Regions from separate parts of the Paraburkholderia bengalensis genome, predicted to be linked through region 1. Evidence: riboswitches for the same ligand, from Rfam matches in the RefSeq annotation. Region 1 holds a riboswitch; the other holds the start of a gene.

Region 1 (10,352 bases):
ATTCGTGCCGCTAACCAAAGGCTACCGGCTCGGGGAAGCGCTAATCAGACTTTCGGAGCAATCGACGCATAGCCGTTCACTCATCAACTGCGCTCAACCCGTGCTAAGCGAGATCACGCAGCAGACGCTGGAATCGTGTGCACTCAACCAGCTTAAGGGAGATCAGGTAGAAGTCGTCGCGACGGTCACGAGTCCGCAACGGCTTGTTTCGCATTTACGCTTGGGCGATCTTGCACCGCTTTACGCCGTGTCGGGCGGTAAAGTGATCCTCGCGTTTCTTCCGGATCAGATGCGCAGCGAGTACATGAAGACGGTGAAAATGCAGGCCATCACGCCAGCGACGATGACCACCAAGAAGGTGCTGCTCGCTCAGATCGAGACTATCCGGCAAAGCGGCGTTGCCTATTCGATGGAGGAATACACGCCGGGGATCGTCGGCGTGGGTGTGCCGGTGCTGTCGTCATCGGGCTTTCCGCTTGGATCGCTGAACGTCGCGATTCCATCGGTGCGCTATTCCGAGAAAGTCGGCGCACGGGCTGCAGCAATACTGCGATCGTCCGCCGAACGCATACGACGTCGATACATTTCAGCCAATGGCGAGGGCGCGCGCGGCATTTGATATGCGCGTGGCGGCGATCGGGTGCGGGCTCGCTACGAAATGCAATCGCGCATTGTCAAGACAGATAGGTAGGATACAAATCATATGACTGAGCGAATCAACAAGGCAGAAAGAGCGGTTGAGTTTCCATCGGTCGGGGTCGGAGCGGGCAGTCTGGCGAACGCAGCAGGCGAGCAGGCATTCTTTGGAATGGTTCATGCCGCGTGGGCGAGCGGCGTTCGCTATTTCGACACCTCGGCGGCGTATCTGGGCGGCGAAAGCGAGCAACGGCTTGGCGCAGCGCTCGCGGATTTTCCTCGAGAAGAACTTTACCTATCGACAAAGCTCGGCAGATATTTGCGCGAGCGCGGCGCAAGCGCGATGCCCGGCGGGGGGGGACTATTTTCTGGACTACACCTACGATACGACGCTTAGATCGGTTGAACGCAGCTTGTCTCAGCTCAAGGTCGATCGGCTCGATGCCGTTTATATCCATGATCTCGATCCCGGCTTTGCCGGAACCACGTATCGCGACGAACTTGACTCCGCGGTCGAAGGCGCTTTCGCTGCGTTGCGGCGTATGAAGGAAGAGAAGGTGGTCGGAGCGATCGGTGTGGCCAGTATGGACTGGCGTGCCTGTCTGGACTTTGCCGAACGGGCAACTGTCGATGTTGTGATGCCTGCCGGAGAATACTCGTTGCTTCGCGCGGACAGTACTGCGCTACTGGACCACTGCGCGGAGAAGGGCATTGCGTGGATTGCCGCGTCGCCTTTCAATTCCGGCATTCTCGCGACGGGCGCGCGCGCTGATGCGTACTACAACATGCGGCCGGCGACGCCAGAGGTTTTGTCGCAAGTGGGAAAACTGGAGCGTATCTGTCAGCGTCATCATGTGTCTCTGGCGACGGCGGCCCTGCAGTTTCCTCTGAGGCACCCGGCTGTTACCACTATCGTATTCGGCGCGAAGACAGCAGTTGAATTCGACCAGTCCTTTGCACGGCTCTCCGACAAAGTATCCGATGAGTTCTGGCAGGAAATGGACGATTTCCTGGCGAAGTCAAAGGACTGGGGGAAACACACTTAAACATTATTTCGCGGGTTTCGCAGCGTGACTCGACGCATGCGCGCTTTTGCCTTTACCGGGACATGCGGCCAGTATTCACACGGGCATCCGGTTTCGCGTGGGCAAGCGTGGCGTCGACCAGTTCGCGAGTCCGGAGCCCGGTCGTGTAGCCGAAATCGAGCAGGAAGCGCAACCGCTGCGCGCCCACATTCGCCGTCCGTCGGGCGCGCGAGGCGTCGAACGGTGTTGGACTGCTGCCGCGAACATCGACGTCCGCGAACGGATTGATCGGCCAGCGCAACAGCGTGCCGAGGGCAGACAGCACGTGGGTCACCGAACGCATGCAGAGACTACCATTGAAGGGGCGAGCCAGGCGACGTGCATGGACGCACGGCGCACCGGCAGGTTCAACGATGGCTTCGCCAGGCACCGGCTCGCTGTCAATGGGGGCTTGGCCGCCCCGGTTGTAGCTGGCCCGATCGCATCAGAACCTGAAGGTCACATTCGGGCTCAGACCGTTGAAACGCAGCGTTTGTGCGAGTTGGCCGCGCGAGCCGTAGTGGGCGGGATACCGGTAGGTCAGGCTCATGTCGTCCCACTTCATCGCGTACCCGATGCCTGTGATCGCCTGCCACGTGAAGCTCGACGTGCCTGTGCGGGCGTCGAGATATAACGGGTGATGCAGTCAGAGCTCGAGTGCATCAATCGGCCTTGATCTCGTACCCGGAACGCTCGTTCAACGTTTCTGCAGCGCCCAGTCAGTCTTCCCTGTGCCACAAAAGACAGGATGCAGGTTCATCGACTGTCCCTTTGCGGAGAGGACGACGGCAACGTGACGGCACGTCTTCTTGCCGTCACGACTTGTGTCGGACGGGGTCATCATTGCATCGATCTTCACGCTATTGCCCGTGTCCGCGTTGGTCCATTGACTGGTTTCGCCATCGCTCTTCGTGTTGAGCACGTCGGTCAGCGCTCGCTTGAGCGAATCCATATCGCGCGGCTTCACGTATGACAAGGGCGTATCGTTAAGGAAGTTGAGATTGCTGGCCGGTGCGGCAACGACATGAAGCAGGAGCGCCGCAGCAGACGCGGCGCGCGCGCAGCGCATACGAACCACACGTTCCGGGCCGAGAAATGGCATACCAGCCTCCAATAGCTGTTTCGTAAAGCCATGCTTGCTATCTGGTGACACCGGCGCGATGACGAAGACGTCTGTTTGATGCGGGAGACATGATGAGCGTGGCGACGGCGTTCGGCCTCTGCGCTCGACGCTTCGCGCCCCTTGTTGCCCAGTTTAGTTGCTGCGTATTGCCGCCGGTATGGGACTTTGGTCCCATGTAACGCAGTCCCAGGCGATGTTGACCGCAAAAAATCGCCAACGCGATTAGTCATGAATGATAGATGCATGAAAGCGTCGGACGTGAGGGCACCGTCGGGCTCCCGCCCTAACGCACGGGACGCGGCGGCTGACGCGCCGCGCGGCCAGCGCACCGAGCGGCAAGGGCTGGCGTTGACCGTGCTGTTCATCGGTGCGTTTCTCGCGCCGCTCGACTATTTCATCGTCAATCTCGCGTTGCCCGCCATTCACACCGGCTTGAACGCCACCGACGCGCAGTTGCAGCTCATCGTCTCGGCGTACGCGTCGGCGTATGCGGTGCTGTTGATCACGGGCGGGCGGCTAGGCGACCTGTTCGGCCGGCGGCGCATGTTCATGACGGGAATGGCCGGCTTTGTCGTCGCGTCGGCGCTGTGCGGCTTCGCGCCCAACGGGCACGTGCTCGTGATCGCGCGGATCGTGCAGGGCATGGCTGCGTCCGTGATGGCGCCGCAAGTGCTCGCGACCGTGCGCGCCGTCGTGCCGCTGCATCAGCAGACGCGCGTGATGGGCTTTTACGGTTTTGTGTTCGGGCTTGCGTCGATCGTCGGACAGTTGGGCGGCGGCGCGCTGATCACCTATCAGCCGTTCGGCCTCGACTGGGCGCGCCATTTTCCTGATCAACATTCCCGTTGGCTTGCTCGCGTTCGTCGGCGCATGGAAATTCGTGCCCGAGAATCAGCCGGAAAAGCACGAGGGCGTCGATCTGAGGGGCGTCGCGCTGCTGTCGCTGGTGCTGATCCTGCTGATCTACCCGATGACGCACGGCCGCGAGGCCGGTTGGCCGTGGTGGACCTTCGCGATGTTCGCGCTCGCCGTTCCTGCGTTCGCCGCGTTCGTCGCCGTCGAGCGCGGGGTCGAACGCGCCGGCGGCAGTCCCCTCGTCGATCTGCAACTGTTCCGCAATCCCGCGTTTTCGACGGGGCTCGTGCTCGCGTTCCTGTTCTATTGCAACAGCGCGTTTTTCCTCACGTACGGCATTTATCTGCAGACGGGCTTGCACTGGACGCCGTTGCAGTCCGGCATCGCGATCATGCCGTTCGCGCTCGGCTTCGTCGCCGGGCCGCTGACGTCGCCCGCCGTCGTGCGGCGCATCGGCGCTCATGTGCTGACGCCCGGATTCTCGATGCTGACCGTTGGCTTCGGCGCGACCGGCTGGGCCGCGACGCACGCGCCACTCGGCACGCTGTTCTACCTCGGGCTCGTGATCGCGGGCGTCGGGCAAGGACTCGTGTTGCCGTCGATCATGCGCATCGTGCTCGGCGAAGTCGCGCCGGCGAAAGCAGGGCTCGCGTCGGGTGTCGTCACCTCGACGCTGCAGATCGGCTCGGCATTCGGGACGGCTGCCATCAGCGGCGCGTTCTTCGGCGCCTTGTCGGCGCCCGCTTCGGCGGCGGGCTATGCGTACGCATTCCAGCGCAGCCTCGCGATCAATGCGGTGCTGATGCTGATCTGTATTGCGCTCAGCGTGACGCTGGTGCGGCATCAGCAGGTTGCGCATCGGCGCGCCGTCAAGACAGCGTGACGCGAATCAGGCTGATATTGATAGCGGTCAAATAACCGGAATGACGCAGCGCAAATGCAGCGGCTAAGGGAAAATCCCGAGCCGCTGCATTTTTGTTTTTCGATTGGGCAAAAACGCAAAGCAAAAACTTTTTCGCGATCGATTGTCATACTTTTCACGCGGCGAGTATTGCGCAATGCAACGGTTTCCGGCGTTCAGCAGTGATGCGCTTATTCACAGATGGCGCCGATTATCACGCTGGGGCTTATTTGAGTGGCGTCCGACATATGGATGTCAACATCATGACAGCGAACGACCGGGCATATTTACGTTAACGTGCATCGACCGGCCTAAACGACCTGCGTCGAAGTGCTGCGCGACAACATGCCGCCGTTGCCAGAGGGTGATCGGCGCACTAAACAAAAACGCACGAGCGTTCGCGATATTGCGCCGTTTATATTCGGTTTTTCTGAAAACGCTTCCAATAAAAATGACTTGCTGACGAAATATTCAATTGTTAATCTGGCGCCACTCTTATTAATCTGCTGGACCGCGGTGCGTTATGGCAGTGAATCTTCAGCCAGTCTAATGCTTATAACGGGGACAACCATGCTGACTGCTACTCTCGACGCATTTGATACGGCGCAAACAGCGCAAATCAACATTGGGGACGTGGTGACGCTCAAGGCGGGCGGCTCGCGTATGACTGTGACGTATGTGGGGCCGGTCGCCCAGAAAACGGGCGAATGGCTTATTTGCCAATGGTTCGACGACCACGGCGAACTGCGTCAGGAAACCTTCGCGCCCGACGAAGTATGGCGCCAGCCGCGCTCCATTCCCGCCGGCTCGGTGCAGTTGCGCAAGTTCGTCCGCGTCGTGGCGCCTTGAACGGCGTGCAACGCGGCGCACCGCGCGCGGGCGCATCCTTCCTGTACGTTCAACGTCATCTTCGCGGGCGCCGGGCATGATGTCCGGCGTCGTAATGTTAACGGCGTCCCGTATTCATTATCGCCGCGCTTGCGTGGCCATGCGCACGGCGAGACCGGCGAGCACCGTACCCATCATCCAGCGCTGAACAACGAGCCACGTCGGCTTTCGCGCGAGAAACACGGCAATCGATCCCGCCGTCATCGCGACGATCGTATTGATGGAAATGCTCAGCACGATCTGAACTGCGCCGAATATCAGCGACTGCCCGAGCACGCTGCCCTGTTGCGGGTCGATGAATTGCGGCAGCAGCGACAGATACAGCACGGCGATTTTCGGATTCAGCAGGTTCGTGACGAAACCCATCGCGAACAGCTTGCGCGGACTGTCCACGGGCAGATCTCGGACCTGGAACGGCGAGCGTCCACCCGGCTTCACGGCTTGCCACGCGAGAAACAGCAGATAGAGCGCGCCGCCAAAGCGCAGCGCGTCGTATGCGAACGGCACGGCCAGCAGCAGCGCCGTGATGCCGAACGCGGCGCAGAACATATAGAACACGAAGCCGAGCGCGACGCCGCCAAGCGAGATCAGACCGGCCGTGCGGCCCTGGCAGATCGAGCGGGAGATCAGGTAGATCATGTTCGGCCCCGGCGTGAGCGCCATGCCGAGCGCGACGAGGGCGAATGCAAGCAGATGGCTGGTGTGAGGCATTGCGTGAGCTCCGGAGAAGGGAGGGCGATCAGGGGATCGAGGCAAGGCCCAGGCGCGCGGCGGAGCGCGACGTGCGTCGCGGTTCGCGTTTCCCGGTGGTGACCCACCTCGATTGAGCGCCAGTCGCGCGAACCGTCGTATTGTTGCGCGCGATCGGCGCGCGGGCCAGAGACACCTGGCGCAGCCGCCGTCGATACACTTGAGCGCCGTCGCCTCGCGATGCGTGCCCCGCCGCGCTTTAACGCCGCAGCGGGCGGAAGAAGCGGCGGATTTCTTCGGCGAGCAGCGCGGGCTGCTCCATCGCGGCGAAGTGGCCGCCGCGCGGCATGTCGGCGAATTGCGTGAGGTTGAAAACGCGCTCGATCCACGAGCGCGGCGGCTGACTGATCTCCTTCGGAAACCGCGCGAAGCCGAGCGGCGGCGCAACACGCTGCCCCGGCTCGAAGCGCAACGGCCGCGCGCGCGTTTCCGCGTAGAGCCGCATCGACGAGCCGATCGTCTGCGTGTGCCAGTACAACGAGAGATCGGTCAGCAACTGGTCTTTCGTGAACACGCGCCCGACATCGCCGTCGCAATCGCTCCACGCGCGGAATTTCTCGACGATCCACGCCGCGAGGCCCGCAGGCGAATCGTTCAGGCCGACGGCCGCCGTCTGCGGTTTCGTCGCGTGCAGGTGCGCGTAGGCGCCCTCGGCATCGGCGAATGCCGCTTTGGACGCGAGGAAATCCTGCTCCTCCTGCGTGATGGGCGGATCATCCGGCGCGATGCACGGCGCGTACGAACTCGGCAGAAAGTTGAGGTGAATGCCTTCGACATGCTGGGCGTGGTTCGCGGCCAGCGCGATCGAGACGGCCGCGCCGAGATCGCCGCCTTGCGCGCCGAACCGCTCATAGCCGAGGCCGCGCATCAACTCGACCCACAGGTCCGCGATCGCGAAGACCGACATGCCCGGCTTGGCGGGCCGTTCGGAAAAGCCGTAGCCGGGCATCGACGGCACGACGACATCGAACGCGTCGGCCGGGTCTGCGCCGACGGACGCGGGATCGCACAGATGCGGCAGCAGGTCGACGAACTCGATGAACGAACCGGGCCAGCCATGCGTGATCACGAGCGGATACGGCCTGGGACCGAGGCCGCGCCGATGCACGAAATGCACCGCAAGTCCGCCCGCGCGCGCGACGAACTGCGGCTGCTGGTTCAGGCGCGCTTCCACGGCGCGCCAGTCGAACGTATGCACCCAATAGTCGACGAGATCGCGCAGATAGTTCAATTCGATGCCGAGCGACCACGGCTCGCTATCGAACGGATCGGGCCAGCGCGTGTGCGCAAGACGTGTCCTGAGCGCGGCGAGTTCGGCGTCGGGAATGGAAATCTGGAACGGGGTGATCTGCATCGGCGGAAATCCTTGCTGGCGGATGGGCGGCTTGCTGGTAGAGGGGCGGCATGCTTGCGCGTGGGGTGCGGCCCTTAGGCGTCATTTCGGCGGACGCTCGCGCGATGCGCGCAGGTTCACGCGTTCGCTGAGCATCGTCGTGAACGAACGCATGCTGATGACGCGCCGCGAACGGACCACTTCGCCTTCCAGGTTCACGGGGGGATTCGGCTGAAACGCCCAGTACAGCGCGACCAGCCAGCCGAATACCGTCCACCCCATGCACGCGTTGAACAGCGCGATGGTCAGCACGTCATGGCGCTTGCGCCGGTCGGCGATGATGGACGGAAGAAAGTACAGCGCCAGCGCGGCGACGGCCGCGACGCCTTGAACCATCATGTCGCTGTTCATCGGGAGCCTCCGCAAGGCGCGGTTGATAATCCTTTCATTGTCGCGCGATCAGTCGCCTCGCGCTTGCGCCGTCGAAGGCCGATTACAAGCGAGGCGTAGGCGCCGTCTCGCCATGCCCAATGCGCCCCGGATGAATTCGGCAACGCCGCCCATAGGGTCTATCATGTGCGTTTCGACTGCACCGGATAGGGCCATCATGATCTCCGACGATACCCAGCACGCTAACCAGCTGAATCACGACACACTGCGCGAATTCGTCGATCGCAAGTGGAACGATGAGATCGTGCCGGCATTGACCGACTACATCGCCGTGCCCGCGAAGAGCCCGGCGTTCGACGCCGATTGGGAAAAGCATGGCTACATCGAGCGCGTGATCACGGAAGCTGCGAAGTGGGCCGAGCAGCAGCCCGTGCGCGGCCTGAAGCTCGAAATCGTCCGCTTGCCGGGCCGCACGCCCGTGATCTTCTTCGAGTCGCCCGCCACGCGCTCGGGCAGCACGGAAACCATCGTGCTGTACGGCCATCTCGACAAGCAGCCGGAGTTCGACGGCTGGCGCAACGACCTCGGTCCGTGGACGCCCAAGCTCGAAGACGGCAAGCTCTACGGCCGCGGCGGCGCCGATGACGGCTACGCGATCTACGCAAGCGTCACGGCGCTCGCGGCGCTCGACGCGCAAGGCATCGAACGGCCGCGCTGCGTCGGTCTGATTGAAACCTGCGAAGAGTCGGGCAGCTACGATCTGCTGCCGTACGTCGACGCATTGCGCGATCGTCTCGGCAAGGTCGGACTCGTCGTGTGTCTGGATTCGGGCGCGGGCAATTACGATCAGTTGTGGCTGACCACGTCGCTGCGCGGGCTCGTCTCGGGCGACCTCGAAGTGCAGGTGCTCGATGAAGGTATCCACTCGGGCGGCTACGGCGGCATTGCGCCGTCGAGCTTCCGCATCATGCGGCAACTGTTCGCGCGTCTCGAAGACGCCGCCGACGGCACGCTGCTGCCGAAGGGCTTCCATTGCCCGATCCCGCTCGATCGTCTGGATGAAGCGGAAGCGACCGCGAAGATTCTCGGTGACGACGTGTGGAAGAAGCTGCCGTGGGCTTGCGGCCAGGACGGCGGCCCCGTGCTGCCGACCACCACCGATCCGCAGGAAGCGCTGCTCAATTCGACGTGGCGTCCGTCGCTGTCGGTGACGGGCGCGGCGGGCTTGCCGTCGCTCGCCGACGCGGGCAACGTGCTGCGTCCGCGCACCGCGTTCAAGCTGTCGCTGCGCCTGCCGCCGCTTGTCGATGCGGAAACGGCCGTGCAGCAACTGAAGTCGCTGCTCGAATTCGATCCGCCGTACAACGCGAAGGTCACGTTCAAGCCGGATGAGGGCGCCGCGACGGGCTGGAACGCGCCGGAACTGGCGCCGTGGCTCGGCAGCGCGCTGAACGACGCGTCGCGCCAGCACTTCGGCGCGGACGTCGCGTTCATCGGGCAGGGCGGCACGATCCCGTTGATGAACGTGCTGAAAGCGGGCTTCCCGACTTCGCAGTTCATGGTCTGCGGCGTGCTTGGACCCAAGTCGAACGCGCACGGACCGAACGAGTTCCTGCATGTGCCGTACGGCAAGAAGCTGACGGCATCCGTCGCGCAGGTGATCGCCGCGGCGCCTTGATGCCTGCGTGCCCGTGCCGCGCCTGAGTCCATCGCGCGGGAGCGTCGCCAGGACGGTCCCGCGCTTCACGCTTCTTCCTTGACGAGCCACGCATCGAATGAACGACACGCCCGCTGCCCCGAAATCCGTTCCCCGCATCCCCGCCGATCAACTGCACGAATATGTCCGCGCCATATGGGAGCAGGCGGGCAGTTCGCCGCGCGAAGCCCAGCTCGTCGCCGATCACCTTGTGACGGCGAGTCTCACGGGGCATGACTCGCATGGTGTCGGCATGATCCCGCGTTATGTCGCATCGTTGCGCGAACACGAACTGAAGCTCAATGCGCACGCGAGCGTCGTGAAGGATGTCGGCGCCGTGCTGACGCTCGACGGCGGCAAGGGCTTCGGGCAGGTCGTCGCCTACGAGGCGATGGAACAGGGCATCGAGCGCGCGAGAAAACTCGGCGTGTGCGCCGTCGCGCTGCGCAATGCGCATCACATCGGCCGCATCGGCCATTGGGCAGAACAGTGCGCGAAGGCGGGCTTCGTGTCGTTTCACTTCGTCAACGTGGCGGGTGATCCCCTCGTTGCGCCGTTCGGCGGAGCGGACCGCCGCATCGGCACCAATCCGTTTTGCGCGGCGTTCCCGCGCGAAGGCAAGGCGCCGCTCGTGCTCGACTTCGCGACGAGCGCCGTCGCCTATGGCAAGACACGCGTCGCATACAACCAGGGCAAGCCGGTGCCGCCCGGTGCGC
Region 2 (10,352 bases), on a different contig from region 1:
CATCTGCCCGCGAAATGCGTTGTGCGTATCGATCATGCCGTGCTCCCTTCGTTGTTCCGTATCGCGACGCGACGCCAGAACGCGCGCCGCACTCGCGAGTCCGCGCTGACGGCCGACACGCCATCGCAATCGACATATCGCGCCGACGGGGTCAGCGGCATGCCCCGAGCGAGTACGCATACATCGACGGCAACGACATTCGACCATTGCGCAGGCGCAACCGCCGCCGCATCCACAGCCGACGACGCGCCCGCGAGCCAATACCGCAATCGCACCCGCTCGACGCCTTCGACAAGCGGCTGCGAAGAATTGGCCTTCCCCGTTCCTTCGCAATACAGCTCGGGTTCCCCCGTCGAACTGCTGGCCTTTGCATAGAAGCGGTTGACGACGGTCACGCCTCGCGCGTCCGCGTCCGTCTTCGTCAGCCCTTGGCCGAGACAATCGGCCGGCAGACCGGTCGCGGTGGGCCACGTCGACACGTTGTCGGCGACGTAGCGCACTGCGATGCCGTCCGAATGGGATGCGAGCGATTCACAGGTCAGGCTGTCGTCGGCGCCAGTCGGCCGACCGCTCGTGCAGCCGAACAAAGCCGGACGTGCCACGAAACTACGCGGCATATCGGCGGAAACGAACCCCGCCATCTGCAGTTGCTCGCCGATCAGCGTCAGCGCCGTCATGCCGGCATCGTGAATCTGTGCGGCGTCGGCGGCCCGAGTGAAGGTGATCCGCTGCGACCGGTAAAGCGATACGGCACCCGCCGTCACGATCAGACCGAGGGCCATCGCGATCGCCATCTCGAGCAGCGTGTGTCCACGCGCGCACCCATCGCGACGACGCACGAAGAGGCCTGGCTTCATCGGGCAAAGGCCAACGCGACACATTGCATGCCGCCGGGCACGTCGACATCGCCGCACGATGCGGGCACGTCGATCATGTCTCCAGCGTCCCGTCCGCCGCGCGGCATGCTGTCTTGCCACGCCCAGGTCGCGCGCGCAAACGACACCGCGCCGCCGGCCGCCCCGCCAACATCCGCGACGCCTTTCGGCAAAAGATTGGCAGCACGCGTCTTCCATTGACCGACGGCTGCATCGCCAGGATTCGGCGCGCGCGCCGCCTCGACGATTGCATCGGCAACGAGCACGGCTTGCTCGCGATACGACACGGAGCGCGCGTCGCGCGCGATCGACAATTGCACGGCAATCAGGCCGAGCACGGTTACGGCCGTCACTGCGACGGCCACGAGCACCTCGATCAGCGACTGACCGGACTGCGACACGCGGTTCGTACGCATCATGCCGACGCTCCACATGCTCCATCGACGATGCGCGGCCGTCCCCCTGCCGCTATCCGAATGCAGCGTCGCCAGTCCTTGCCTTGCGTGGCCTTCGACTCCGTCCGCGGGCCGATATCGAAGCTGCGAAAGCTGCCGTTCGCCTGACCTGCAGGCGGCGTGAAGGTCAGATTCGTCGATGCGCCCGCGATACTGACGGATGCAAGCTCCGGCTGCACGCGCAACGGATAGAAGCCGCCTGCGCGTTCGATCATCACAGCCCATCCGCACGACCAGTCCACGTTGCCCGCCTTGCACGGCTGTCCCGCAGCCAGACAATGGCGCGCGGAATCGACGCGGCACACCGTCACGCGCGCGCCGCGCCGCATGGCCTCACCGCGCGCGTAACTCAGGGTGGATAGCAACGCGCGGGCGCGCGCGTCGACCTGATCGCGCACGTGCCACGCAATGAATGAAGGCACAGTCAACGTCGCGACGACGGCGAGCAGCGCAACGACGACGAACGATTCGAACAGCGTGAACCCGCGACAGATGCACCGCACATGAGCATTCCGTTTCATCTGCATTCCTCTATTTCCATCAAGAACGCATCGAATGTAACGGCCCGCGAGCACAGCCACAATTAGCCGGATGGCCAGGTGTCGGACGCGCGAATCCCTGCACGACAATGTCCGTGCATCAAACGAATTCGCGGTTGGACTTCAGGGAGAGAAAAATGCGGATACGCGAGAAATCAGCGCTTGCGCGGAGGCTTGGCGGGCGCGGCTGGGGCGTTCATCCGGCGGAACTCTTCAATGACGTCCTCGAACTCGGAGACGTCTTCGAAACGCCGGTAGACGGACGCGAAGCGCACATACGCGATCGTATCGAGCGCGCGCAGCTCGTTCATCACGAGCTCGCCCAGGCGCTCGCTGCGCACCTCACGTTCGCCGCTGCCAAGCAGCTGATATTCGATACGCGACGCGGCGGCGTCCACCGCGTCGGCTGCAACCGGGCGCTTGCGCAGCGCCAGTTGCATGCTCGCGACGATCTTGCGGCGATCGAATTCCGTGCGGCTGCCATCCTTCTTCACCACCGAGGGCAACGCCAGCTCGACCCGCTCGTACGTCGTGAAACGCTTGTCGCAGGCGGGGCAGCGGCGGCGGCGCCGGATCGCGGCGCCATCTTCGGACACCCGCGAGTCCACGACCTGCGTATCGTCGTGCCGGCAGAAGGGGCAGCGCATGGCGGCTTAGCGGTAGACCGGGAAACGCTGGGTCAGCTCCGCGACCTGCGCACGCACGCGCTCGATCGTTGCCGTGTCTTCCGGGTTGTCGAGCACGTCGGCGATCAGGTTGCCCACCTGCTCGGCTTCCTTCGTGCCGAAGCCGCGCGTCGTCATTGCCGGCGAGCCGAGGCGGATACCGCTCGTCACGAACGGCTTTTCCGGGTCGTTCGGAATCGCGTTCTTGTTCACGGTGATGTGCGCCGCGCCCAGTGCCGCTTCCGCTGCCTTGCCGGTGATCTTCTTCGCGCGCAGATCGACCAGCATCACATGGCTTTCCGTACGGCCCGACACGATGCGCAGACCGCGTTTGACGAGCGTCTCGGCCAGCACGCGAGCGTTGTCGACCACTTTTTGCTGATATTCCTTGAATTCCGGCGACAGCGCTTCCTTGAACGCGACGGCCTTGGCCGCGATCACGTGCATCAGCGGGCCGCCCTGGATGCCCGGGAAGATCGCCGAGTTGATCGGCTTTTCGTACTCGGCCTTCATCAGGATCACGCCGCCGCGCGGGCCGCGCAGGCTCTTGTGCGTGGTGGTGGTGACGAAGTCGGCGAACGGCACCGGGTTCGGGTAGACGCCCGCTGCGATCAGGCCGGCGTAGTGCGCCATGTCGACCATCAGATACGCGCCCACCGACTTCGCGATCTTCGACAGACGCTCGAAGTCGATACGCAGCGCGAACGCCGATGCGCCCGCGACGATGATCTTCGGCTTGTGCTCCTGGGCGAGCTTCTCGGCGGCATCGTAGTCGATGTCTTCGGCTTCGTTCAGGCCGTAGCTGACCACGTTGAACCACTTGCCCGACATGTTGACGGGCGAGCCGTGCGTCAGGTGGCCGCCGTGCGCGAGGCTCATGCCCATGATGGTGTCGCCCGGCTTGAGCATGGCGAAGAACACGCCCTGGTTCGCCTGCGAGCCCGAATTCGGTTGAACGTTCGCGGCTTCGGCGCCGAACAGCTCCTTCACGCGGTCGATTGCCAGCTGCTCGACGACGTCGACGTATTCGCAACCGCCGTAGTAGCGCTTGCCCGGGTAGCCTTCGGCGTACTTGTTGGTGAGCTGCGAGCCCTGCGCGGCCATCACGGCGGGACTCGTGTAGTTTTCCGACGCGATCAGTTCGATGTGCTCTTCCTGACGGTGGTTTTCGTCCTGGATGGCCTTCCAGACTTCCGGGTCGATGTTGGCGATGGTGCTTTGGGCTCTGTCAAACATGCTGGTTCCGTTAAGTGTGTTCAGGTTGACCGGATCATGCGCGGGTCGTGTGCTGAGGGCGTAGCAGGTACGCTGCACGGCTGGCCACTGCCGATGATGGGAGCCTTGACGCGGCGTATGAAGGAGGTGCCGCACACGCGAGGCAGGACAACCACCGGCAGCGCAAACGACGGCGCGCTCGATACATGGCTGCCCAGGCGAACGGCAAAACGGCACCCTGCGCTTCACGGTGGGGCACTCCACCTTGAACCCGTCAGGCTTGACAGCGTGGGGTTCTATCGCCAGTCACGCAGGGGTGAGCGCGTTAGTTTATTGGAACCGGGTGGAATAGGCAACCGGCCCGACGGACGTGGCTCGCGCGCCGCCAGGAGTCCCATTTTGCCCCGGGTAGGACTGCCCGGCACGCCCTCCGGGGACGCCTTCCGGCGACGGGGTCATTCTTGCCGCCTCGCCCCATTGGAAGTAGGCTTGTGGCCTTTCTTCACCGACCAGGAAACAGCAATGATCGTGTTCGTCACCGGGGCGTCCGCAGGGTTCGGCGCCGCCATCGCCCGGGCTTTCGTCAAAGGGGGCCATCGCGTGGTCGCGACCGCGCGCCGCAAGGACCGCCTGCAGGCGCTCGCCGACGAACTCGGCGACAATCTGCTGCCGTTCGAGCTCGACGTGCGCGACCGCGCCGCCGTTCAAGCCGCTCCCTCCGCCCTGCCCACCGACTTCGCCGCCGTCGACGTGCTGGTCAACAACGCCGGTCTCGCGCTCGGCCTGGAGCCCGCCCAGCGCGCCGAACTCGACGACTGGACGACGATGATCGATACCAACTGCACCGGCCTCGTGCAGGTCACGCGCGCGTTCCTGCCGGGCATGATCGAGCGCAATCGCGGGCACGTGCTCAATCTGGGCTCGGTGGCAGGCACCTGGCCCTATCCCGGCGGCAATGTGTACGGCGCAACCAAGGCGTTCGTGCGCCAGTTCAGCCTGAACCTGCGCGCGGACCTGCACGGCACGCCCATCCGCGTGACGGACATCGAGCCGGGCCTGTGCGGCGGCACGGAATTTTCGAACGTACGTTTTCGCGGCGACGACGCGAAGGCGGCGACCGTCTATCAGAACGTGCAGCCGCTCACGGCGGAAGACATCGCCGATTCGATCTACTGGATCGCGACGCGCCCCGCGCACGTCAACATCAATACGATCGAACTAATGCCCGTCGCACAGTCGTTCGCCGGATTGAACATTCACCGCGGCTAAGCGGGGAATGGAAGCGCCGGGCGCGCACCGGGCAGCACGGATGCGTGAGCGCCGCGCGTACGAACACGCGTACGAACGCGAGGCAGGCAGGTGCAGGCAAGGCGCAGGCCCCGCGCCAGGCACGTCGCGATACAAGAGTGCCCAAAAATGCAGCGCTCTTTTGCGTTCCGGTAAAATGCGCGCCTATGAATATGTCTGACAGTCAGTCCGGCGCGCGAACCGCCTTTATCTGGCCGGTTCGCGTGTATTACGAAGATACCGACGCCGGCGGCATCGTGTTCTACGCGAACTACCTGAAGTTTTTCGAGCGCGCGCGCACCGAATGGCTGCGCGCGTGCGGTGTCGACCAGCGCAGGCTGGCGGAAGAAACGGGCACGCTGTTCGTCGTGCGCAGCACTGCGCTCGACTATCACGCGCCCGCCCGGCTCGACGACCTGCTGCGCATCGTCAGCCGGATCGAACGGCTGGGCCGCGCATCGGTGGATTTCGCCCAGGAGGCGTGGCGCGGCGACACGCTGCTGGCAACGGGCTCGATCCGCGTCGGCTGTGTCGATTCGCAATCGATGAAGCCGGCAGCCATTCCTCCTCCGGTTCACGCGGCATTGCAGCGCGAACCGGACTCAAACGGCGCCAGCGTGTCAACGGCGGTTATTTGAGCGTCGTTGTTACCTGGACAGTGAACTCGTAACGGTCACAACAAGACCAAGCATGGTTCGGCGAAGGGCCAGCCGAAGCTTCCGGTTTGCCGGCAAAAAGCCGACCGAACGCTTCGACCCACCTTACAGCCGGACGCCCCATTCGGGACGTTACAGCGAACCTCTATGAACACTACACAAGATCTGTCGATCATTTCCCTCGTTCTCAATGCGAGCCTGCTGGCGCAGGCGGTGATGGCGCTGCTGTTGCTGCTGTCGCTGATGTCGTGGACTTTCATCTTCCGCAAGTGGTTTGCGATCCGCCGCGCGCGGGCGCAGACTGAGCGCTTCGAACGCGATTTCTGGTCGGGCGGCGACCTGCAGGCGCTGTATCAGAGCGCCGCGAACAACCGTCACACCATCGGCGCACTCGAGCGCATTTTCGAGTCGGGCATGCGCGAGTTTCTGAAGGGCAAGGAAAAGCGGATCAACGACCCGGGCGCGATCCTCGACGGCGCCCGCCGCGCGATGCGCGCCGCGTTCCAGCGCGAAATGGACGTGCTCGAAGCGAATCTCGCGTTCCTCGCCTCCGTCGGCTCGGTCAGCCCGTATATCGGTCTGTTCGGCACGGTGTGGGGGATCATGAACGCGTTCCGCGGCCTCGCTAACGTCCAGCAGGCCACGCTCGCCAACGTCGCGCCCGGTATCGCCGAAGCGCTGACGGCCACGGCAATCGGCCTGTTCGCCGCCATTCCCGCCGTTGTCGCCTATAACCGATACGCGCACGATATCGATCGTCTCGCGATCCGCTTCGAAACCTTCATCGAAGAGTTCTCGAACATCCTGCAGCGTCAGGCCCATTAAGGAGTTCACGATGGCCGGTTCAGTTCGTTCCAGCATGCGCGGCAGCCGCTCGCGCCGCGCGATGGCCGACATCAACGTCGTGCCTTACATCGACGTAATGCTCGTGCTGCTCGTGATCTTCATGGTGACGGCGCCGCTCGTCGCGCCGTCGATCGTGAACCTGCCGACGGTTGGCGGCGCCGCGCCGCAGCAGCAGACGCCGCCCGTCGTCGTCAACATCAAGGCCGACGGCAATATGAGCGTCAAATATAAGGACGACGCAGGCACGACGCAACAGGAAACGATGACGCAAGCCGACTTACGCAGCTTCGTCACCGACCGTCAGGCTGCGCATCCCGACCAGCCCGTCGTGATCGCCGCCGACAAGACGGTCAAGTACGAAGTCGTCATGAACGTGATGTCCGACCTGAAGGCTCGCGGCGTCAAGCGCGTTGGATTGCTCGTCAAATCGCAATGACCCGCCGACCGAAAAACGCCTATCCGCTTCGGCCGCCGCGCGAGCGCGGCACGTGGCGCGCGTTCGCGCTCGCCGCGCTGATGCACGTGCTGCTCGGCTTCTTCCTGTATCACGGCATCCACTGGCAGAACAGCACGCCCGCGGGCGCGGAAGCCGAACTGTGGACTGAAGTGCCCGACGTGCCGACGCCCCGCCCGGTTCCGCCGCCGCCCGCGCCCACGCCCGTCAGGCCCGCGCCGCAGGTCAGCGACGAACAGGCTGACATCGCGCTGCAGGAAAGGAAGCGTAAACAGCAGGAAGCCCAGCGCCAGGCTGAACTCGCCGAGCAGCAGCGTCAGCAGAAGCTGCAGGCCCAGCAGGAAGCCGAAGCGAAACGTCAGCAGCAACTCGCCGCCGATCAGGCTGCGGCGGCCGCTGCCGCGAAACTCAAGCAGCAACAGCAGCAGGCGGAAAAGCTCAAGCAGCAGCAACTGGCGCAGCAGAAGCAGGAACAGTTGAAGAAGCAGCAGGAAGAACAACAGAAGCAGCAGGAAGCGAAGCAGAAGGAACAGGAAGCCAAACAGGCGCAAGCCGAAGCGCAGGCCAAGGCCGACGCGGCCAAGGCAGCGAAGGCGAAGGCCCAGGCGCAAGCTCAGGCGGAGGCCGCGAAGAAGCTCGACGCCGAGCGGCGCCAGCGTCTTGCCGCGATGCAAGGCATGGCGGGCGGCGAAGGGTCGACGGGCAATGGTCTCGCAAAGAGCGGCACGGGCAGCGGCGCGGGCGGCAACGCGGCGTCGCCGGGCTATGCCGAGAAGGTGCAGCGCCGCGTGCGACCGAACATCGTCTGGTCGGGGGAAACGGCGGGTCTGCAAACCGTCGTTGCCGTGCGCTGCTCGCCGACGGGAACGCTGTTGAGCGCAACCATCACCCATAGCAGCGGCAACCAGGCCTGGGACGACGCCGCGCTTCGCGCCGTCCAGCGCTCCGACCCTATGCCGCAGGATATCGACGGCAAGACGCCCGGTAGCTTTACGATCACGCTGCGCCCGGCCGCCTGACAGCCGTTCCCGGTCCTCTCTCAGGTTGGGCGCACCGGGAACGATTTCTGCTCTAGCCGGTCTTTCGTAGTCGTGGAATGTTAGAAATTCGTTTTTTGGGGAATTTATACAGAATGAGTTTGATGACCAAGCTAGGCTTGCGAGCGCTTGTGGCTTCGTGCCTGATCGCCGCCGGCGGTGCCGCCCATGCACAACTCAACGTCCTCGTGACGGGCGTCGGGTCCACGCAGTTCCCGATTGCCACGGCAAATTTTGCCAACGAGGCCAATTCTCCCCAGCAGATCAGCACGATCGTCCGCCAGGATTTGCAGCGCAGCGGCAAATTTACCAATATCGACGCCGGCAGCGCGCCCGTTTCGGAAGGTGATTCCGTCGACCTCGGCGCCTGGAAGGCCAAGGGTGCGAATGCATTCGTGGCGGGCAGCGTCACGAAACTGCCGAACGGCCAATACCAGGTGCGCTTCAAGCTGTATGACACGGTCAATCAGCAGAACCTGGGCGGCCTCGAACTCGTGAGCCCGGAAAGCGGTCTGCGCATGAGCGCGCACAAGATCGCCGACTATATTTACGCCAAGCTGATGGGCGGCCGCGGCGTGTTCGCGACGCGTCTGTCGTACGTGATCAAGACGGGCAACCGTTATCAACTGCAGATTTCCGACTCGGACGGCCAGGACGCGCACATTGCCCTCTCCAGCCCCGAGCCGATTATCTCGCCGGCATGGTCGCCCGATGGCACCAAGGTCGCGTACGTCTCGTTCGAAAAGAAGAAGCCGATCGTCTACATTCACGATCTGCCGACGGGCCGCCGCACCATCGTGTCGGACCAGAAGGGCAACAACAGCGCGCCGGCATGGTCGCCCGACGGCCGCACGCTCGCCGTCGCGCTGTCGCGCACGGGCAACACGCAGATTTTCGCCGTCAACGCCGACGGCAGCGGCCTGCGTCGCCTCACGCAAGGCAGCTCGATCGACACCGAGCCGTCGTACTCTCCGGACGGCCAGTGGATCTATTTCACGAGCGACCGCGGCGGCCAGCCGCAGATCTATAAAATGCCAGCCGGCGGCGAGTCCGCGGGCAGCGCGCAGCGCGTGACCTTCACGGGCAACTACAATACGAGTCCGCGCGTGAGCCCGGACGGCAAGCAGCTCGCATATATCTCGCGCACGGGCGGGGGCTTCAAGCTGTATATCCAGGATCTGGGTTCGGGCGTCGCGACGGCGCTCACCGACACCACACATGACGAATCGCCGAGCTTCGCGGCGAATGGTCAGTACATTCTTTACGCCACTCAGGTGAACGGCCGTGGCGTGTTGGCCGCAGTATCGACCGATGGTCGGACGCGGCAGGTCCTGTCCGTTCAGGGGGGCAGCGTGCGCGAGCCTTCCTGGGGCCCGTTTATGCAATAACACACAAGGAGAGTAAAGCATGATGTCCAAAGTTCGTATCGCGTTTGCCGTGGCAATGGTCGGAACGCTGGCTGCATGTCATTCGGGCGTGAAGCTCGACGAAAACGCCAATAAGGGCGGCGCAGGCGCGCAACCGAACCCGAACGATGTGGCCACGGTGAATGTCGATCCGTTGAACGATCCGAACAGCCCGCTTGCCAAGCGCAGCATCTATTTCGATTTCGACAGCTATTCTGTTAAAGACGACTATCAGCCGCTGCTGCAGCAACACGCGCAGTACCTGAAGAGCCATCCGCAGCGTCACGTCCTAATCCAGGGCAACACCGACGAGCGCGGCACGAGCGAATACAACCTGGCACTCGGCCAGAAGCGTGCTGAAGCCGTCCGTCGTTCGCTGTCGCTGCTCGGCGTGCCGGATTCGGAAATGGAAGCTGTGAGCCTCGGCAAGGAAAAGCCGCAGGCGACGGGTCATGACGAAGCGTCGTGGGCGCAGAACCGCCGCGCTGACCTCGTCTATCAACAGTAATAGGTGACAAGCCGTATGACGCACCGTTTTCCCTGGCTGCGCGTTGCCGCAGCCGCCTGCGTCGCGGGCACGGCCATGATGGCCCTGCCCGCTCATGCGGGCATGTTCGACGACGATCAGGCTCGCCAGGCGATCCTCGATCTGCGCACCAAGACTGATAGTCTGTCGAGCCAGCTGTCGGCGGCCCAACGCACGATCCTCGATCAGTCGAATCGTCTCGACCAGCTGAACCAGCAGGTCGCGACGCTGCGTGGACAGAACGAGGATCTCGCCAATCAGGTTGCCACGTTGCAGAAGCAGCAAAAGGACTACTACACGGACCTCGATGGTCGTCTGAAGAAGTTCGAGCCGCAGCAGCAGACGGTCGATGGCGTGGAGGGCACCGTACAGCCGGGTGAAACGGAAGCGT

Evidence for each region. A riboswitch is a leader RNA that binds a small molecule or an ion and turns the genes downstream of it on or off. The one in region 1 is predicted to bind ZMP and ZTP.
Region 2: it holds a riboswitch for ZMP and ZTP, as region 1 does, so the genes downstream of both, glyA (serine hydroxymethyltransferase) here and H3V53_RS21250 (LysE family translocator) in region 1, are expected to answer to the same signal.

Annotation. Positions count from the first base shown of each region.
Region 1 covers NZ_JACFYJ010000036.1:33,136-43,487, reverse strand. Annotated here, with positions in the region: gene H3V53_RS21280 (IclR family transcriptional regulator) at 1-619, shown strand, start outside; gene H3V53_RS43680 (aldo/keto reductase) at 704-1,033, shown strand; gene H3V53_RS21275 (aldo/keto reductase) at 954-1,682, shown strand; gene H3V53_RS21270 (hypothetical protein) at 1,735-2,004, opposite strand; gene H3V53_RS21265 (hypothetical protein) at 2,398-2,802, opposite strand; partial or broken gene H3V53_RS21260 (MFS transporter) at 3,067-4,561, shown strand; gene H3V53_RS21255 (DUF2158 domain-containing protein) at 5,150-5,428, shown strand; gene H3V53_RS21250 (LysE family translocator) at 5,546-6,178, opposite strand; ZMP/ZTP riboswitch at 6,218-6,315, opposite strand; gene H3V53_RS21245 (epoxide hydrolase family protein) at 6,417-7,571, opposite strand; gene H3V53_RS21240 (superinfection immunity protein) at 7,653-7,961, opposite strand; gene H3V53_RS21235 (M20 family metallopeptidase) at 8,158-9,618, shown strand; gene H3V53_RS21230 (malate/lactate/ureidoglycolate dehydrogenase) at 9,716-10,352, shown strand, end outside.
Region 2 covers NZ_JACFYJ010000045.1:41,263-51,614, forward strand. Annotated here, with positions in the region: gene H3V53_RS24310 (hypothetical protein) at 1-36, opposite strand, end outside; gene H3V53_RS24315 (PilW family protein) at 33-857, opposite strand; gene H3V53_RS24320 (prepilin-type N-terminal cleavage/methylation domain-containing protein) at 854-1,294, opposite strand; gene H3V53_RS24325 (GspH/FimT family protein) at 1,291-1,851, opposite strand; gene nrdR (transcriptional regulator NrdR) at 2,025-2,516, opposite strand; gene glyA (serine hydroxymethyltransferase) at 2,523-3,770, opposite strand; ZMP/ZTP riboswitch at 3,955-4,069, opposite strand; gene ydfG (bifunctional NADP-dependent 3-hydroxy acid dehydrogenase/3-hydroxypropionate dehydrogenase YdfG) at 4,272-5,018, shown strand; gene ybgC (tol-pal system-associated acyl-CoA thioesterase) at 5,204-5,674, shown strand; gene tolQ (protein TolQ) at 5,840-6,517, shown strand; gene tolR (protein TolR) at 6,528-6,974, shown strand; gene tolA (cell envelope integrity protein TolA) at 6,971-8,011, shown strand; gene tolB (Tol-Pal system beta propeller repeat protein TolB) at 8,125-9,417, shown strand; gene pal (peptidoglycan-associated lipoprotein Pal) at 9,437-9,943, shown strand; gene ybgF (tol-pal system protein YbgF) at 9,959-10,352, shown strand, end outside.